DNA from 3 places in the Paenibacillus antri genome. Region 3 is predicted to be linked to each of the others. Evidence: riboswitches for the same ligand, from Rfam matches in the RefSeq annotation. Region 3 holds a riboswitch; each other region holds the start of a gene.
The links. A riboswitch is a leader RNA that binds a small molecule or an ion and turns the genes downstream of it on or off. The one in region 3 is predicted to bind cyclic di-AMP.

Region 1 (6,532 bases), on a different contig from region 3:
CCGTCCCGGCGAGCCCGACGACGAACAGGTCGGCCCAGGCGACGTCCGTCCCCGGCGCCTCCGCCTCCGTGCGCACCGCCTCCAGCGCGTGGCGGATCGACTCCGGCTTCGCGTTCTCGATGCCGATATCGTCGCCCAGCGTCGCCTCGTCTTGGGACAAGAACGCATGCTTGCAGCCGGGTACCCGTCCCGAGACGATCGAACGAATACGCTCGCCCGCGTAGTCGGGATCCGTCAGGATGATGACGCCCCGCTTCTTCTGCGCCAACGCGATGCGGGCGAGGACGTCCTTGTTTACGGCCGAGCCCCCGGTCTCGATCGTGTCGGCGTCGACCGCCCGCTTCACGGCCGTCGTATCATGCTTCCCCTCGACCACGATGACTTCCTTGATCATGCTCCGCGCTCCTTATACGATGTATTGGTATTGTACCCTTCTTCGGACAAAGAAAAAAGGGCCGCCAAAAGCGACCCCATAACTCCCGAATGAAAGAACATGATTGAAAAAATAAGGAACTTAGTTCGCGACCGGCTTCTTCGGTCCGATCACGTACACCGTATATCCTTTCTTGGTGCCGAACTTGTGCGCATGGGCTTCGCTGTCGAAGTACACGTCGATCTTCTTGCCTTTGATCGCGCTGCCCTTATCCTCCGCGCGCCGGAATCCGACGCCGTCGATATACACCCACCATCCCATCGGAATGACGTTGGTGTCCACCGCGATCGTACGGCCTTCCGACACCGTCGTGCCCGAGGCGGTAATACCGTAACCCTTGTCGCCCTTCTGCTTGCCCGTCGAAGCGAGGCCGGCCGAATACGCCGTTAGCGTTACGTTCTTTAGCACGCCCTTCACGCCGAAGGTCATCCCGTCGAGCGTCACTTCTTGGGTTTCCGCCGACAAGACGGCTACCGCGTTCGTCACGGGCTTCGGCTCCACCTTCGTGCCGATGGCGACGATCTTCGCGAGGCTCTCCTGCTCCACCGTTCGAGCCAATACTTGTTCCGAAACGAGGACGCCGTCCTCGAACACCTTCTCGATTTGCTTAACAAGCACGCCCTCTTGGCCTTGTTGTACGACCTTCTCTTTACCCTTGAGCAGCGACTTGTCCTCTTGTTTGACCGTCTCGAACGGCAACGTGTGTTCCGTTTCCTCGACGACGCGTTGAACCCGTACGATCTTCACGTCGGCGGAAGCCGTCAGCCGTTCGTCGAGCGCCGGTTCGATCCGGTCCAGCTCGCCGAGCGTAACGCCCGCTTCGTTCAAGACGTCCCGCACGTTCGCTCCCGTCGTATACACTTCGACGGACTTGCCGTCCGCCGTAACGCTGACCGGGAACGCCCGATCGATCTCTACCGCAGCGCCGTGCTTCAGCCTCGACGTCAACGGCAGCGACGATTCGTCGTGCTCTCCTAAGACTACCCCTTGTTCTTCTAACACGTCTGCTACGGTCTCCGTCGTCGTAACGACCTCGATCGTGTTTCCGTCCGCGACGATGGATACGCGTTTGAACTGCGTACCGTACATCAACGCGGAGAATAGACCTACCGCCGCAAGCGCGCTTACGGCGACCGACAATAAAACCTTCTTATGAGCACGGGCCCAGCGCCATGCGTAAGACATGTCGGACAGACTTTCCTCATGGGTTCCTTGTACAGGAATATCCCCCATTGCTACAGTCCTCCTTACATAGTCCCGCCTTGTACGTGAGTTGTTGTCTCAGGTGCAAAGGATCGACGCGACTATATTCGTAGTGTGAGGCAACCGTTCGAATCCATGAAAAAAAGCCGGGACGAAGAGGCTCGTTCGCGGCTTTTCGTGGAAGCGAAAAGTGTGCATGTTCAGCACGGACGGTTACCTCTCTCGTAACGCTTACGAGGTTAGCTGTCGGATTCGGACCGGAGAGTGGCCCTATCTCGGCGTTCGCCGTACGTACAATGACGGCGTATCCGAAAATTCACCCCTAGACGTACCTTACGGATACGTCCGATGCGGTTCCCCCGTTTCCCCAAGCGATGGGCGGCTTCTGCAGTCGCTCATCGGGAAACTCAGCGATACTGGAAATATGTTGTAATCTTTATTTCATTCGGTGTCTGATAAGTATCATAAAGGGAGCAAGCCATCGTTGTAAAGAGGGGTCAATCCCCCGTAATCGGCGAAAATCGACGGAAATTCGGAATTTCTGGCCGGTTATCCGAAATAACCGTTTCGCGTTTCACCAATTTGCGCCAATTTCGCGCTTTATCTCCCCCTTTCTCCAATCGGGCGAAATAACGATGCCGCATTCGCGCTCGTGATCGCCGCGAAATCCTCCAATGAAAGCCCTTTGATCTCCGCCGCCGCCTCCGCGACGAGCCGGGCGAACCCCGTCTCATTTCGCTTCCCTCGATACGGATGAGGGGTCAAATACGGCGCGTCGGTCTCGACCAAAAGACGATCCATCGGCACCTTCGCCAGCACCTCTTTCGGCTGTTTCGCGTTCTTGAACGTAATCGGTCCGCCGAACGAGAGGTAGAAGTTCATGTCCAAACACATCTGCGCCGTTTCCCAGCTGCCTGAAAAACAGTGCATGACGCCCCCTACATCGTATGCCTTTTCCTCCCGCAATATGGCAACGACATCGGCATGCGCGTCCCGATTATGGATGACGATGGGCAGTCCAAGCTTCCGTGCCAACCGGATTTGCTCGCGGAAGACGCGGTGCTGAACGTCCTTCGGCGACGTATCCCAATAATAATCGAGCCCCATCTCGCCCAGCGCGACGACCTTCGGATGCGTACGCGCCAGATGCTCGACGTAGTCCAAATCTTCGGCCGTCATATCGATCGCGTCTTGGGGATGCCACCCCACGACCGCTTCGACGCAATCGAACGTTTCCGCGAGCGCAAGCGTCGTCGGGATCGAATCCCGGTTGCAGCCGATATTGATAATGCGGGTCACTCCCGCTTCGTTCGCGCGACGAACGATCGCCTCTCTCTCGCCTTCGAAAGAGGCGTGGTCTAAATGCGTATGCGTGTCCGTAATCATGGGTTCATTCTCCTCTCAGCCATTCCTCGGTTTCCGCCGTGACGTATGGATTGCCCGGCTCCAACATCCGTTCGGGCACGTAAATTCGGTGCTTCCCCGACGTCGTGCCGCTGATCGAGCGAACGATGTCGGACGCTTCGCTGATTTCGAGCAGCTCGCCGTCACGTTTCAACAAATAAATCGGTTTGCGATGCGCGTTTCGACCCGAGCGATAAACATCGTACGACAAATCTTTCGGAAAATCGACCTGCATATAATACTCCGGATCGTACCCTTCCCTGCGTATCGATTCCCGCAGCCGATCGAGCAGCGCGTCGTCGAGCTTCGACGGCGTGGCGTACTTGAACAATTTTCTATGTAGAAATCTTCGGCATAAATCCGACAAAATCGGATCCTTGTCGTTCGTCCACAACTCGAAGGCGGCTTGCGCCAGCGCTTCGTCCAACTGCAAATAATGCTCCGTGTCGAGCGTCCCGTCGAACAACCTGCGGAGCGACTCGGGCATGAAGAGGAACGCGTGACCGCTTTCGTATAATGATTTCGCTCGTGCGAAAATATTCCGCAGCACGATCTCCGAGCTCCGCGTCACCGGATGGAAGTACACCTGCCAATACATCTGGTAACGGGACGTCAAATAGTCCTCGACCGCATGCATGCCGCTCTCTTTCACGACGATTTGACCGCGATACGGTCGAATGACCCGCAGGATCCGTTCGAGGTCGAACATGCCGTAATTGACGCCCGTGCAGTACGCGTCCCGCAGCAAGTAATCCATCCGGTCGGCGTCCAGCTGGCTGGACACGAGCGACACGACGATCTCCCGCGGATACGTCTTGCAGATGACGGCCGCGACGCGGTCCGGGAACGTCGGATCGACGCCGCGCAGCACTCGGTTCACCTCGGTGTCGCCCTGAATGATGCGGCACGACCACGACTCGTGATGCTCGCCGAACACCGTCTCGATCGAGTGCGAGAACGGGCCGTGGCCGATGTCGTGCAGCAGCGCCGCGCACAAGCACAACAAGCGCTCCTCGCCGGGCCAATCCTCGAACCGGTTGCGCTCGAATTGACTGATGATCTTGCGGGCGATCTCGTATACGCCGAGCGAATGGGAGAAGCGGCTGTGCTCCGCGCCATGGAACGTCAAGTACGAAGTGCCTAGTTGTCGAATGCGGCGCAGCCGTTGAAATTCGCGCGTGTTGATTAAATCCCAAATCACGGGTTCCTGTACATAAATATACTTATGAACCGGATCCTTAAACACCTTTTCTTCGGGCCATATCGACATGGTTCGATCCCACCATTCTTCGCTATTTATCGACACGATTCGACATTTATTTCATTTCGTTGTCGAACGCCGCTGTCGGATCCTTATCCAATTTGTAGCCTCTTGAATATTGGAAAAGCCTTTAAAAATAAGGAATTTATAAACGCGTCAATCTACGTTGACTATTATGGGAATGCTTGGTATCATAGAAACTAGTAAAAATTATGTCGAATTATGGCGAGCATAAATTTATTGTTATTTTACATTTTGGGAGGAGTTATCCATATGATGAAGTCTACAGGTATCGTTCGCAAGGTCGACGAACTCGGCCGCGTCGTGATCCCGATCGAACTCCGCCGAACGCTTGGCATCGGCGAGAAGGACGCTTTGGAGATTTATGTCGACGGCGAGCGAATTATGTTGAAGAAATACGAGCCCGCTTGCATCTTCTGCGGCAACGCCGACAACGTCACCTATTTCAAGGGAAAAATTGTTTGTAACGAATGCTTAAAAGAAATGCCTACCCCTGTGACAAAATAAGAAAAATAGTATATAATAGCTTTATGACCCTGTTAATTCTAACCTTTTTATATCTCCTTATTGGCCTATGATCTCCAACGATTTCGTTGACGGATCATAGGCACTTTTTTGTCCTTATTCGGGCTTTCCCTGATGGATGGCGTTATAGAGTTCCCGCTTCGGCACATTCCGATCGATCGCGGCTTTCTTCAGCGCCTCCTTGTGCGGAAGCCCTTCCTTCCGTTCGTACGCCTCGACATGTTCGGCGGGCGTCAATTCGGCCCACCAGGCTATCTCGTCCTCGCCGTCCCCGGCAATTCCCGAATCCCCTTCCACCAGCACGCAATATTCGCCCATCGGCCCGTTCGCTTCCACATGCTTCAGGCAGCTCGAGATCGTGCCGCGCGCGAATTCTTCGTACCGCTTCGTCAGCTCTCGCGCCAGCACGCAACGGCGGTCGCCCCAAGCCTCCAGCATCAGCTTCAAGGTCGCCTCCACCCGATGCGGCGCTTCATAGAAGAGCAGCGTCGCCGGCTGGCGCTTCCAACGGGCCAGCGTCTCCGACGCCTTCCGCTTGTCGCGCGGCAAGAAGCCCACGAACGTGAACGCATCGGTCGGCAGCCCCGAGGCGACCAGCGCCGTCAGCGCCGCGTTCGGGCCGGGGATCGGTACGACGGAGACGCCTCGTTCGATCGCCTCCGCGACGAGATCCGCGCCGGGATCCGAAATCGCCGGCATGCCGGCGTCGCTGACGAGCGCGACCGTCTCTCCGGCGAGCAGCTTGTCCAACAGCGCTTCGCCGCTTTTCCCCTTATTGTGCTCATGGTATGAAACCAGCTTCCCGGGAATGTCGAAGTGCGTCAGCAGCTTCCTCGACTGCCTCGTATCCTCCGCCGCGATCCATGTTGCTTCCTTTAATATATGTACCGCTCTGTACGTCATATCGTCCAGGTTTCCGATCGGCGTTCCGACGATGTAGAGCGTGCCGTACGGCGTTCGCCCCTCGTCGCGGAAGCTGCGCTGGATGCGCGCCTCTTCGGCGTTGTCTAGCATCGCGTCTCCCTCCAATTCGCGTGGGTTATCCCTTCAGTTCGTTCTTGCGTCCATAGAAAATGTCGAGCAGCTCTTCCGTATAAGAACCGTCCGCTTCGTGCACGACGAGCGGCGGGAGCAAGCGAAGCTCCGGCTTCCCGTCCTTCAGCGCTTCGATCAGCACGATATTCGCCTCTTGGTCGCGGCGCGGATGAATGAAGCGCATCCGCTTCGGCTCGAGCTTCGCCGCGCGCAGCTCCGTGACGATCTCCGCGAGCCGCGACGGCCGGTGGACCATCGCTACCTTCCCGCCCGACTTCACGAGCCTCGCGCATGCCGACGTCACGTCCGACAGCGTCGCGAACAGTTCGTGCCTCGCCGCGGCGATGTGGGGATTGCCCTTGATCTCTCCCGACGTCGCCGGCAGGTACGGCGGATTGACGGTGACGAGATCGAAGCTTCCGTGACCGGCTTGTTCGTGGTACGTCTTCAGGTCGGCCAGCTCGATCCGCACGCGATCTCCCAGCTCATTCAGTTCGACGTTGCGCCGCGCCATGTCAGCCAGCCGCGGCTGGATTTCAACGCCCGTAATCCGCGCCCCCGTGCGCGTCGTCAGCAGCAGCGGAATCACCCCGTTGCCGCTGCACAGATCGACGATCGCGCCCGCCTTCGGCACCGAACAGAACCTCGCC
Region 2 (6,532 bases), on a different contig from region 3:
GCCAGCTTCTTCAACGTTTGCCTCAGGTCGCCCCACGTCCAGCTGCTGTCCGGCTCGAACGCTCCCGCCTCCCGGAAGTGATCGCGATTGTAGCACAGGATCACGGGCGAAAACACGAACGGCCGCAAGAAAACCCGATCCGGCTCCGTATGTTCCATAAAAAGCTTATTTAAAAAGGGGAACGAGCTTGCCTGCGGAGCCTGGGGCTCGAATAACGAAAGAAGGCTGTTGTCCCGGAAATATAAATAGTCCAGATTGTTCAGCAGCACGACGTCTACGACGCCGTACGCCAACAGCTGCCGGATGGAATCCGGATTCGAGTACGGGAGCGTGACCGTCTCCACGCGAACCTCGGGATGCTCTCGCCGATACGACGCCAACAAGTCGTTCAGCTTCGCGTCCGCGTATAACGACGGGTACAGCCCGAGGCGCAGCGCGTTCTGCCGGCCCGACGCCGCCACCTGCGTGCCCACGCGCGGGACCTTCCGGATCAAGCCTTCTTCCACCAGCTTCCCCATCGCGGCGCGGACGGAGTTTTTGCTCAGATCGAACTGTTCGGCGAACGCGACCTCCGACGGCAAATAATCGCCGACCTGATAGGTGCCGTTCGCCAGATTCGTTCGGATATGGGCGATCAGTTGATTGGAACGATCTACGAATGTTTTACGATCGGGCTTAGCCATGACATAGTCCCCTTCGACCGGCTCCACGCGAAAAACCGCCCCCGCGCGACGCCTCGCGCGAAAGCGGCCGATCCGTCTACCCCAGCTTCTCCTTCAACTCATCGGTCGAAGCGTCCCACATGCCTTCGTTGTACTCGATCAGGCATCGCTTCAACGCCGCCTTCTCCCCGTCGGATAACCCGTCCAAGACGATGCGCCGCTTCATCGCGTAATCCATCTTGTTCACGTGATCCGCGAGAATCTTCCACCCGCGCCGCGCTTCGGTATCGACCAGCATCTCGCAAGCCGTCGCTCCCGCGTAATACATGCCTTCTTCGCGCTTGTCGACCGCGATCCACACGATCCAACAGCGGCGGCCGTTCGGCACGTCTTCCTTGTTCGCGGAAAACTTGATGCCCTTCTCCACCTTGCTCTTCGCATGCAGGGCGCCCAGATCGATGTAAGCTTCTTCCCCGTCCTTATCGATAATGACGGCCGATACGTTGTTCAAATCGATGGAGCCCGCGCCGAACCCCTTATGCTCCTTATTGCTGACGACGTTCAGCGCATTGATCTTCTTCCCGCCGACTTCCACGTGCGCCCCCACCTTCGTTCCTCGTTAGAATTTCTTCTATTGTACCCGAAATAATCCCCGGGGGACAAACATATACATCCACTAGACGCTTGTCAACGGGGTGAAAATCATGAAAAAGATGAAGTTAGGCCGCTGGCGGCCGGTCGCGATCGCCGGCGTCGCCTTCGCGGTATGGGTCGCGCTTTGGGGAGAGCTCGGCGCCCCCGCCGACGGCGACAGTTCCTTCGGCGAAGCGGTCGCGACGTTCGGCGTCGCCGGCCCGGAGAAGGCGCCGGCGCCGAAAACGAATGCGGGCCCGAATCCGAACCCGGCTCCGAACGTGGCGCCCCCGGTCCCCGAAAAGCCTCCCGCTCCGAAGCCGATGAGCAACCGCGTCGTGGAATATCACATCGGCGTCGCGCTGGACGCGGACAACCATGCGCTCCACGGCACGCAGACCGTGACCTGGCGCAACCCTGGCAAGGAGAAGGTGCAAGAGCTGTACTTCCACTTATACCCGAACGCGTTCGAATCCGACAAGACGACCTTCATGCGGGAGTCGGGGGGCAAGCTGCGCGAGGATAAGCGGACGGCCAACAGCTATGGCGGCATGACGATCTCCTCGATCGAGACGACCGAGGGGCTCGATCTGACCCATCGTCTCGCGTTCGAGCAGCCCGACGACGGCAACAAGGCGGACAAGACGCTGGCGAAGCTCCGCCTGCCGAAGGCGGTTCCCCCGAACGGAACGGTGACGCTGAAGATGTCGTTCACCGTGCGGCTGCCCGAAGTTTTCGCCCGCATGGGGTACAAGGACGACTTCGTGATGGCCGGGCAATGGTTTCCGAAGATCGCGGTTTACGAGCCCGCCGGGACGCGCGGCCGCACGGCCGAGGGGTGGAACGCTCACCAATATCACGGCAACTCCGAGTATTACGCGGACTTCGGCATCTATAACGTGAAGATCAAGGTTCCGACCGATTACGTCGTCGCGGCCACCGGCTTTCCGCCGAAGCCCGCCGTCGTCGATAAGAAGTCGGGCACGAAGACGTACCACTTCTATGCGGACGACGTGCACGACTTCGCCTGGTCGGCGTCGCCCCACTTCGTCTACGCGGAGGAGCCGTATTCGGCGCCGAACGTGCCCGGCGTCAAGATCAAGCTGTATCTCGATCCGACGCATCTGGAGCTGAAGGAGCGGTATCTCTACGCGGCCAAGAAGTCGCTGCAGCACTTCAGCGAATGGTACGGCCCTTATCCGTACAGCACGCTTTCGATCGTCGTGCCCCCGGAAGGCGCGGGCGGCGCGGGCGGCATGGAGTACCCCACGCTCGTCACCGCCTGGGCGGCCGATTCGGCGGACGTCGGGTACGAGCTCGAACGCGTCGTCGTGCACGAGATCGGCCATCAGTATTGGTACGGCATGGTCGCCAGCAACGAATTCGAAGAGGCGTGGTTGGACGAAGGCTTCACCTCGTACGCCGAGGATAAGCTCATGGAAGCCGAATACGGCTTGACGCCGAGCACGACGCTGGAAGCGAGCTACATGACGAACCCGGCCTCGCTCACCCGCTTCGCCTGGAACTTCGACAGCCACGATCATTACGCGGACAACGTGTACATTCGGGGGAAGCTCGTGCTGCTGGCGATGGAAAAGGAGATCGGCGAAGCGAAGATGAAACGCGTGCTTCGCGCCTACTTCGACCGGTGGAAGTTCCGGCACCCGTCGACGGGCGACTTCCAGAAGACGGCGGAAGACGTAACGAAACGAAGCTGGGCTCCGTTCTTCGATCAGTTCGTGTACGGCGACCAGATGGCCGATTACGCGGTGGAGCGCATCGAACGCGCGAAATCGGACGCCGGGACGTACGCCTACCGCGTCACCGTATCGAGCCGCGGCGGCAAGGACGGTCCGGTATCCGTCCGGTTCCTCTACGAGGACGGTCAGACGATTCGAGAGGAATGGCCGGGGAAGGAAGACAGCGTCGTCTTCGCGCTGCCGCCGCACGCCGCGAAGCTGAAGCACGTCGTCGTCGACCCGGAGCACGGCGTCGTTCTCGAGCATAAGCGCATTAACAATTTCATGAAGACCGACGTGGACGATAAGCTGGAGACCCGCTGGACGATGGGCGTCGCGAAGCTGCTCGAAGCGCTGTTCGGCACGGTGGTCTGGTAACGAACGAGCCGAAATTACGGAGAGGAGGCGCGCTTCATGTGGTCGTACGCGAAATCGGGATGGGCCGCCGCCCGTCGCAGTTGGTTTCTATTGTTCCTCATTTTCTTCTATCAGTATGGATGGGGCTTCGCGCTCTATAAATATGTGAAGTCGATCGTCGTTCCGCTGCTTCATCGCTACCCCGGCGGCGAATTGGCGCAATCCGCGGATCGCCTGTTCTGGCTGGAGGCCGAATTCCAGCTGACGAAGACAGGCTTGATCGCCCCTTACGCGTGGACGATTCTCGTCCTGCTGCTCGTCCGCATGCTGATCACCCCGCTGCTGAACGCCGGGATTTACAACGCGCTGGCGAACGGCGGAGACGGCCATCGGAAAGCGTTCGTCCGCGGGGCGAAGACGTACGCGAAGCCGTTCCTGCTGTTGTACGGATTGCAGACGCTGTTGACGTTCGCGCCGCTCGTCTGGGCGATTCCGCGCGCGCTTGCGGCGGCGTCGACCGCGTACGATTGGCCGTCCGTCGCGGCCGCGGCCGCGCCGTATGCGATCGGCTGGCTCGTCTACCAAGGCATTCTGGATCTCGCCTTCATGTATATCGGCTTCGGCATCGTGGAGGGTCGCGGCGGCTGGGCCGGACTCGGGCTGTTCGCCCGCCGGGGGTTGCCGATCGCGGCCCTCGCGCTCGCGACGTTCGCGGTCGGCCTCGCCGTCAGCTTGGCCGCGAGCGCGCTGTCGCTCTGGTGGGCCGGCTTCCTCGCGGTCGTCGTCCACCAGTCGTACCCGATCGTGCGCGCCTTGCTGAAGCTATGGGGCATCAACGCCCAGTATCACCTCTGGTCGGCGCATCGGTAAGCTTCATATATAAAGGGGGACATCTGGCGCCATGCGCGCTCGATGTCCCCCTCGTCGTTATCGAGCTTGCAGCCTTCCATCGCTTCCTCGCACGTCTACCCGAACAATGCCGCGTAAAGAGACATCGTTCGCTCCGGATGTCTCGTTTCGATCTCGAAATGCGTCGGTTCCGACAATTCGACTCCTCCTTCGAACTTTGGCTGTTTCTAGCGCCTCATGCCAGTTTGCAGCGTCAGCCCCCCGTCCCCGACCCATGCCTTCATCCGTTCGACGATCCGTCGTACCGCTCGTTCGTGCCCCAGACGCATCGCGTTCATGTTCCCGCCTCTCCTAACCTAGCAGGATCGACCGCCTCTTTTTTCGACCGTTGGTCACTATCATTTTATCGCCTGAATATTTTACTAGAATAGGAGGATTCCGACGAAAACTGTCGAATATAACGGAGGTCGAAAAAAATCGATTATTGCCTAATGTCCGCGTCGCATTCGACCCGGGCTACGGGGGAACCAGTCTTGGGTGAATTGATCTCGCAACTAGGGATCATAGGGAACCTTCAACCGAACCCTTAAGCTAACCTCGTCGGCATCGGAAGGGGTATACAATTGAAGAAGGCAGCATCTCTGGTGTTGGCATTGTCCATCGGGTTCGGCGCGTTCGCCGGCAGCGCGGCCGCGGCTACGGAACTCGAGACGGCCGTCGATCGATTGGTCGGCGTCGACTACAAGTACGGAGGTACGACGACGAAGGGCTTCGACTGCTCCGGGTTTACCGGCTACGTCTTCGAGAAGCTCGGCATCGATCTGCCTCGTCGGTCCGCGGATCAAGCGACCGTCGGCGCGAAAGTCGGCAAGGACGAGCTTCGTCCGGGCGACTTGGTATTCTTCAACACGGACGGCAAGGGCATCTCGCACGTCGGCATCTATATGGGAGACGGCAACTTCGCCCATTCCTCCAGCTCCCGCGGCGTGTCGATCGGCAAGATGAACGACAGCTATTATTCCAAGCGCTACGTCACTGCGCGTCGCGTCCTCGACGAGACGCAATATGTCGCCCTCGCGACGGAAGCCGCTCCGGCGGCGCCGGTCGTCGCGGAAGCGCCTCCAGCTCCGGCACCAGCCCCGGCTCCCGAAGCGGCCGCCGTGACGGAAGATGTCGCGCTTTCGACGGAAGCGGCGGAACTCGCGGCGGAGCATGCCGGCGAGAACGTCGCGGTCGAGGACGTCGTCGAAGCGTTGCGACAGCTCATGTAACACCGAATCCCCGACGCGCTCCATGCGCATCGGGGATTTTTCTTTTCCGTTACCCAAGACCAAAGACATCTATTGCCCGCTTGAAGGCGACTCCAATTCCGCCCCGCCGAACCTCCGTCGCGCGCGATAGAGTCGTTAATCCTGGATGAAGCCGGTTCCTATTTCCCATTTTCATGCAGGAATGTGACGGATTTGTTGTGTTTTGTTACCCAACTCACAGAATCCCTCGGCCTCCTGTGACATAATACATAGGCGGCGGATGCCGACCGATTCAAGCGGTTTACCGAGGTGTGAGAAAGACATGAGATTAGTAACGATCGAATCCTGCGCTCCGGGCATGAAGCTCGGCAAAGCCGTTCTGACGGAGCATGGGCAAGTACTGCTCGGGTACGGGTACGAGCTGACCCAACCCGTTATTCTGCGTCTGCGAAATATGGGCATTCATCAACTATATATCGACGATCCGCGGACGGACGACATCATCGTCGAAGAGACGATCCGGGAAGAGACGCGGCGTCTGGTGCACGGTTCTCTCCAACAATGCATGGACTACGTCCGGGCGGGCGGTCCCGCCGGCGGCGGACGCGTCGTGACGTTCTCTCGGCTCGTCTCGGACAGCGTCAAGCATATCGTAGACGACATCGTCGCGAACCGTAACATGCCGATCGTCCACATTCGGGCGACGGCCGCGACGGGCGACAAGCTCGAGCACCATTTCGTCAATAACGCCTTGAACGTCTCCGTCTTCGCGACGAAGCTCGCCATGGCCGAAGGCGCCGCCGCGGACGAGCTGCGCACCGTATGCGCGGCCGCGCTGTTCCACGATATCGGCAAGCTGCTCGTCCCGCAGGAGCTGCTGTCGAAGCGTACGAGACTGAGCGACGAGGACCTGCGGACGCTCCGCCGCCATGCGGAGCTTGGCTACAGGCTGCTCAAGGACGATGGCAGCGTCTCGCTCGTCGCCGCGCAATGCGCGCTGCAGCATCACGAGCGGGTGGACGGCCTCGGCTACCCCTTCGGG
Region 3 (6,532 bases):
TGATATCTTTATAGCTTATACGTTCGCTAAAATGGGTATACGCCTGTACAGACAATGGAAGCAACATAGGAGTTGGCTATATGATCTGAGGTTCGCGGAAGATTGTCTTTTAACGGAGAAAATAAGGAAACAGTTCAGCAACGATAGCCTTGTTGTCGTTAAACATCAAACGTGGTTTGCCTTTGTATTTGGAATGTGGAAACCCAAAATTGCGCTATCGTCAGCGATGGTATCAAATTTATCAGAAGAAGAATTGAAAGCTGTTATTTTTCACGAGGTGTATCACAGCAATAGGTTCCACCCTGTAAAGTTACTCATAGTTACATTATTTGCCGAAGGCTTCTCCTATTTGCCCATATTTCGGCAAGTTCAGCATTACTATAAGTGCTGGACGGAAATCGAAGCCGACCGTTATGCACTTGATCAGACGGGTGACTTACAGTCGTTAGGAAGCGCTTTGTTGAAGATGATACGCTGTAACGAAGAAAACGATTCATTACCCTCCGCCGTACATTTTGCGGATTATGCAGTGAATTATAGAATTAAGCACTTATTGGTACCTGAAGAACCGATTCGAATTAGAGCGGTTAGCAGAAGGGCCTTCACGGTGTCGTGTATTGGCATCCTGGTCATGATGAACGGGATGATCGGTGGGTGTTTATCATAAGGAGATCACATCATGTTTTTACGTATGTTACTTATTTTCGCTATCGTTAGTGCTGCGGTTTTCGGCAATGCCATTTCGGTTACAGCAGCAGAAGCTCCCGTCGCACCAAAAATATCTAGCGGATCGGCGATAATCATGGAAAAGGAAACGGGAACGATTTTATTTGAAAAAGCGGCAAAGGAGCGAATGTACCCCGCTAGCATTACAAAAATTGTAACGGGCATCGTTGCATTGGAAATCTCAGAACTGGAAGAAATCGTCACCGTTTCGGAAGAAGCACGCTATGAAGAGGGGACAAGGGTGTATCTGTCGCCAGGCGAGCAGAAATCGATGAAACTGCTTCTTTATGGACTTCTTTTGAATTCAGGAAACGATGCAGCAACAGCGATTGCAGAACATATTGACGGTTCAAAGCGTAATTTTGCTGATCGGATGAATGAATTTGTTAAGGAAATAGGTGTGCAACAAACCCATTTTACGAACCCGCATGGGTTGCACGAGTCCCAGCATTATACAACAGCAATAGATATGGCGCTTATTACTAGGTACGCAATGGCCAATTCCGTGTTTCGCGAGATTGTTGCTACAAAGACGCTCCCCTGGGATGGGGAAGAATGGGATTCGGAGCTGGTGAATCATAACAAACTCCTGTGGCGATATGAAGGTGCTACTGGGGTTAAGAACGGATACACAGACCAGTCCGGAAATACGTTGGTCGCGTCGGCGGAACGAAACGGAAACGAACTGATTGTGGTCTTGCTAAAGGGAGATTCCAGCGAGGCTGTATACGATGATGCCGTACATTTATTGGATTACGGATTCGAGTTGTTACAGATTTCCCCGATCGAACCAGAAGTTGAGAAGGAAGAGCCCGCTGTGCCGGCAACAACTATAGAACCGATAGTTATAGAAAAGGCACCAATCAAGGAGACTAGTGTGCCCAACTACTCCAACTGGTTGCTTGCGATTGTGTGGTTTACCATGAACCTATTTATTGTGATGGTTGCTTTTCTTCGATGGAAAAAATCGAGACGTGATTACCGGATAAACTCGGAACGTCATGAATCTTGACGGGAATCAATTGTGCATTTTGTACTCGGTTAAAGTGAATTTAATATTTAGCGGATGGATAAATCGTGGTTTGCTGTACCCCAGTTAAAAATAGCGAAGCTGCGAAATCAGCGTGCCCCTCCTGCGGTGAGAAGGGTAAGAACGTGCAACTCATACCGCTAATTGGACGATAGCACAGGAATTCTGTAATTCATCTGCATACATTGTCGTGCACGTTAAAAATAACAACAAACAAGAGGTGATTTCGATGAGCCATGTCGCTGGAGCAGGTTTGTACACATCAACCGGTGCAATATTGGTACTCTTTATTCTTCTTGTCATCATTTCCAGATCTTTTGTGCTCTAAAGATCATCTGACGGAAAGGAGATCCCCAATTGACTAACGGGGATCTCCTCCACTTCATTAAAATCCGGGCGTGATTTGATAAGGAGGGAAAGATTCATTAACTTCCCAAGACTCGACAATACGCCTTGCGTTAGGAAAATCATAACCTCTTCCCATCAAAAATGTGATGGCGGAAATCTCGAACATGGAATGAGCGACTGACGTGTATTTCATTTCATATAAACCATACCGAACGACTGGTTCAACGGTACCGAGTACATAATTTCTCAACATTTGATCGTGCATTTTATCGCCTTCCTTAAATAGGATTTGATTGGTTTGCTCATTACACAGTCTCATGTTATTCACCTAAGTGGAGGAAGGAATCGGGCAATCGCCCATGAAATACAATTCGCGAATAAGAAAGTGATTTACGATTTATGAGAAGTGCTCGCAGAGGAGCAATTCTCACGGTTACTTCACAAAGATAATTGGATAATAATACCACTATACGGTATGTAGTGACGACAAGGAAATGCCCGATACCTGTCGAATGTTATAGTTGAGTTTTGTTGACCTAGGGGGGCGTTCCTTGTCAGACTTAATCACATATCTAAAAGAACATCAAGAAACAATTATTCAATGTTGGATGGATAACTTTTTACCACAATTCCCTGATTTTTATAACTCAGAGCAATCATTGAAGCAGCTTATCGAACAGACAAGTATCTATTGCGGCTACGTATATGATATACATATCCCGTATAAGCAACATTATTTCTTTCGATTAATACCAGAAATTTGTTTGTTTTTCATAAAGGGGAATATACCAATCAGTCATATTCTTCATAGTAATCATGTATGGAGAGAATCTCTTATACTGGTTTCTCAAGGATATAGTAATTTGGGTTTCTGCTGGAATCAGTTCAGAGAAATCATGGCACGCATTGATAAGTTTGAAATAGCTATGTTTGAATATTACTACAATTATATTAATACAACCTTGGAGGACAAAGATAAAACGATCAGCAGACTCCATGAAGAGAAAATGAGCATTATAGGAAAAATGGCCGCAAGCATGGCACATGAAATTCGAAATCCTTTGACTGTTGCTTTAGGGTTCGTGAATCTGGCGAAAACAGCCAAATCAAGGGAATTACACCGGAAGTCCAAAGATTATTTATCCATTGTTGAAGAAGAACTTGAAAAAATTCAGATGCAAATTACAGGATTCTTAAGCTTTACTAAGAAACAACTCGTCGAAGAACCTTTGCAAATGATCAGAATCATTGAAGGTGTTGAATCCGTTTATGCATTAATAAGCCCCAGACTAGTAAATGAAAACATAAGGTTTACAATCGAGATTTCAGACAGTAAATTAAACGTACAGAAAGTGGGGCTCCAGCAGGTATTATCTAATATTATTAATAACAGTATTGATGCGCTGTTAGAGATCGATAAAGAACGAGAAATCAAGATTACGGGTTACAATAAAGAAAACCACTACTTTTTGTGTATCGAAAACAATGGCCCAGAAGTTTCTGCAGAAATCAGAGATCAGATGTTTTCACCGTTTGTGACGAATAAAAAAGAAGGTACGGGTCTCGGTCTAGCTATCTGTAAACAGATCATAGAAAAGAATGGTGGGAGAATTTATTGCGATAGCAACAGAGAAAAGACTAAATTTACAATGGAATTCCCATTTACAATGTGAGGTGTGTCAAGAAGGGAAGGGACAATCTATTCTGCAAATTAATCTATGTAAATAGACCGCCGTCTCGGCGGTCTATTTACGTTCGAAAGATTAATTGGACTCTGTCAATACCGTCGTCTCGGACTCATGGGATAGCTTTTCTTCCATCGACAAATAATTTTGACCATAAACAATACGCCTTGCTGTTACGTATCGAGTCTTATAGTACTCTTCGTCCAAGCCGCTAATGCGTACGCCGTAGCTGCTGGAAGAGTGAGCGAAGCGACCGTCACCAATGTAGACACCTGCGTGGGAAATCCCTTTTCCATCCGTATTAAAAAACACAAGATCGCCGGGTCTTAAATCTGCTTTCGCTACTTTGTCTCCAGCTTCGGCTTGCAATTTGGAGGTTCTAGGGAGTTGGGTGCTAAATTGTTTGAAAATATACGAAAGAAATCCGGAGCAGTCGAATCCTTCGGTTGTCGTGCCTCCCCATAGGTAAGGCGTACCAACAACTTCATTAACTGCACTCTCTAACTTCGTGTCGTCAGCTAGGGCAACGTTGGCCTGAAATGCCATGGCCAGCAATGCACCCGACAACAACAAACTCACCTTCTTCATTTATGTATCCTCCTTCAGTTGCCTACGAGGTTAGCTAAGGGTTCGGTTGAAGGTTCCCTATGATCTTCGACAATCGAGATCAATTCACCCAATACGGATCCCCCGTCTTCGTTATGAAGTTCGGCACAATCTCAAGGATACATAATTCGACAGCGTTCTACGGTTTCCTCCCAATTCACAAAAGCGACATTAATAGTCTATCATAGGCCCCACTTTTATAGTTTCTATTTGACAAAATAATAACTTTTCTATTATACTACACACCGTAGTTTAGATCACTTGGCTTCATTGCAGTGTTTCATCGATTAGATACGCAATAATAGCAACCCAAGATATTCTTTCAATGCATGGCCCAGTTTGTTTACGGCTTCGTATGAAGGCAGAAATCTCTCGGGATACAATTTCAAGGATTTGCTTACCATATAACCGGTAGGGTATGGGATGATCTCTATACCTTCTTCCTCGAAATGTTGAACGGAACGGGCCATGTGCAATGCTGATGTAACTAATATTGGTTCGGTTATTTTGTTTTCATCAAGGATACTCTTCACATACTTAATATTATCTTCTGTGTTACGGCTTTTATTTTCCACCCAGACCTTATTTTCCGGAATTCCCATTGCAACCAACCAATTTTTGCTTACCATGGCCTCAAAACCAGTATCCGGATATACTTTGCCGACGGAAATAATGATTGGAATATCCAGTTTTTTATACAGAGCAGCGGCGGCAAGTAGACGATTGGCCGTTTCGCCGGATGGATCACCGGGACCGCCGGCCCCTAATGTATCGAGGGTTGCTCCTCCTGCTAATACGATAATTGCTTCGCCCTGGATGTTTTGAGGCGGCTCATAGAGTTGTTCAAGTCGACCTAATATCGTATCCGAAACGAGTGAGATTGTGCTTGCATAGAAACTCACAAGGAAAAACAGAATAAGTAAGTGAACGCGAGTACGCTTCCGAAGCATAAGAATCCACCAAATCAGCAAAGGCAGTAAGAAAACTCCCGGGGGAACTACGAAGGATAAAAGAAACTGAAGTAAGAACATTATATTGTGAGCACCTTTCCTTGAGTCATCTTGTAATAAACTGATTGATTGAGCTAGAGCTTTTAAAACATTATACTACAGTGTATAGTTTGACCAAAGCATGATGTACTATTCGGATGCTTATGGGGGTGCTTTTTCGTGAACGTTAAATATTTCCGTAGCATAGATCAAATTAAGGGTTTGTCCATAGAGGAAAAGGAACAATTAAAGGAGGTTACAAATTCCTATGTGTTCCGTGCAAATGATTATTATTTGAATTTGATTGATTGGGTAGATCCAGATGATCCCATTCGGAGGCTTATCATTCCAAGTCTCCATGAGCTAAAGGAATATGGGAGATGGGATGCTTCAGACGAAGAGGATAACTATGTAGTACCTGGTTGCCAACATAAATATCAGACAACAGCTTTATTGTTAGTGTCGAACGTATGCGGAGCCTATTGCAGATATTGCTTTCGCAAGCGGTTGTTTCAAACAGGCCAAGATGAAACGATTACGGACATTGAACCGGCTATTCAATATATTCAAAACCATCCATCGATCTCTAATGTATTATTGACCGGAGGCGACCCTTTAACCCTTTCTACATCCCGTTTACGATTCATATTACAACAATTAAGCGGTTTATCTCATGTGCAAATTATTCGCATCGGGACAAAAATGCCGGTCTTTAACCCGATGCGGTTTACAGAGGATTCAGAATTACAAGCGGCGTTTAATGAAACCATGAACCAAGGGAAGAAAATATACGTTGTCATGCACATTAATCATCCAAGAGAGATTACAGAGCAAGCAATGAAGGGATTTTATGCGATTCACCAAACCGGTGCCGTAATGGTGAATCAGACGCCTATTTTAAAAGGTATAAATGATGATCCTGAAGTATTGGCGGAGCTTTTGGATAAATTAACTTATGCAGGTGTTGCGCCTTATTACTTTTTTGTCAACCGACCTGTCATTGGAAATGCAGACTTCGTTCTGCCCTTGAAGATAATTTACGATATAGTCGAGTCTGCGAAATCCAAAACTTCCGGTTTAGGGAAGCGCGTTCGTCTTGTAATGAGCCATTCAACAGGAAAGATAGAAATTTTGGGCATAACCGATGG

Region 1: another riboswitch for cyclic di-AMP. It lies ahead of FE782_RS29655 (resuscitation-promoting factor); the one in region 3 lies ahead of FE782_RS21935 (C40 family peptidase).
Region 2: another riboswitch for cyclic di-AMP. It lies ahead of FE782_RS23640 (C40 family peptidase); the one in region 3 lies ahead of FE782_RS21935 (C40 family peptidase).

The regions. Positions count from the first base shown of each region.
Region 1 covers NZ_VCIW01000032.1:6,911-13,442, reverse strand. The annotation lists gene rnmV (ribonuclease M5) at 1-394, opposite strand, end outside; gene FE782_RS29655 (resuscitation-promoting factor) at 515-1,666, opposite strand; cyclic di-AMP (ydaO/yuaA leader) riboswitch at 1,849-2,020, opposite strand; gene FE782_RS29650 (TatD family hydrolase) at 2,237-3,022, opposite strand; gene FE782_RS29645 (HD domain-containing protein) at 3,027-4,310, opposite strand; gene FE782_RS29640 (AbrB/MazE/SpoVT family DNA-binding domain-containing protein) at 4,575-4,829, shown strand; gene rsmI (16S rRNA (cytidine(1402)-2'-O)-methyltransferase) at 4,944-5,861, opposite strand; gene FE782_RS29630 (tRNA1(Val) (adenine(37)-N6)-methyltransferase) at 5,887-6,532, opposite strand, start outside.
Region 2 covers NZ_VCIW01000019.1:30,658-37,189, forward strand. The annotation lists gene FE782_RS23620 (extracellular solute-binding protein) at 1-683, opposite strand, end outside; gene FE782_RS23625 (YwhD family protein) at 760-1,269, opposite strand; gene FE782_RS23630 (M1 family metallopeptidase) at 1,367-3,412, shown strand; gene FE782_RS23635 (hypothetical protein) at 3,449-4,261, shown strand; cyclic di-AMP (ydaO/yuaA leader) riboswitch at 4,716-4,861, shown strand; gene FE782_RS23640 (C40 family peptidase) at 4,864-5,511, shown strand; gene FE782_RS23645 (HD-GYP domain-containing protein) at 5,813-6,532, shown strand, end outside.
Region 3 covers NZ_VCIW01000017.1:24,712-31,243, reverse strand. The annotation lists gene FE782_RS21960 (M56 family metallopeptidase) at 1-667, shown strand, start outside; gene FE782_RS21955 (D-alanyl-D-alanine carboxypeptidase family protein) at 680-1,738, shown strand; gene FE782_RS32985 (dihydroorotate dehydrogenase) at 1,986-2,084, shown strand; gene FE782_RS21945 (hypothetical protein) at 2,142-2,369, opposite strand; gene FE782_RS21940 (sensor histidine kinase) at 2,656-3,777, shown strand; gene FE782_RS21935 (C40 family peptidase) at 3,868-4,377, opposite strand; cyclic di-AMP (ydaO/yuaA leader) riboswitch at 4,382-4,513, opposite strand; gene FE782_RS21930 (YdcF family protein) at 4,683-5,366, opposite strand; gene FE782_RS21925 (KamA family radical SAM protein) at 5,565-6,532, shown strand, end outside.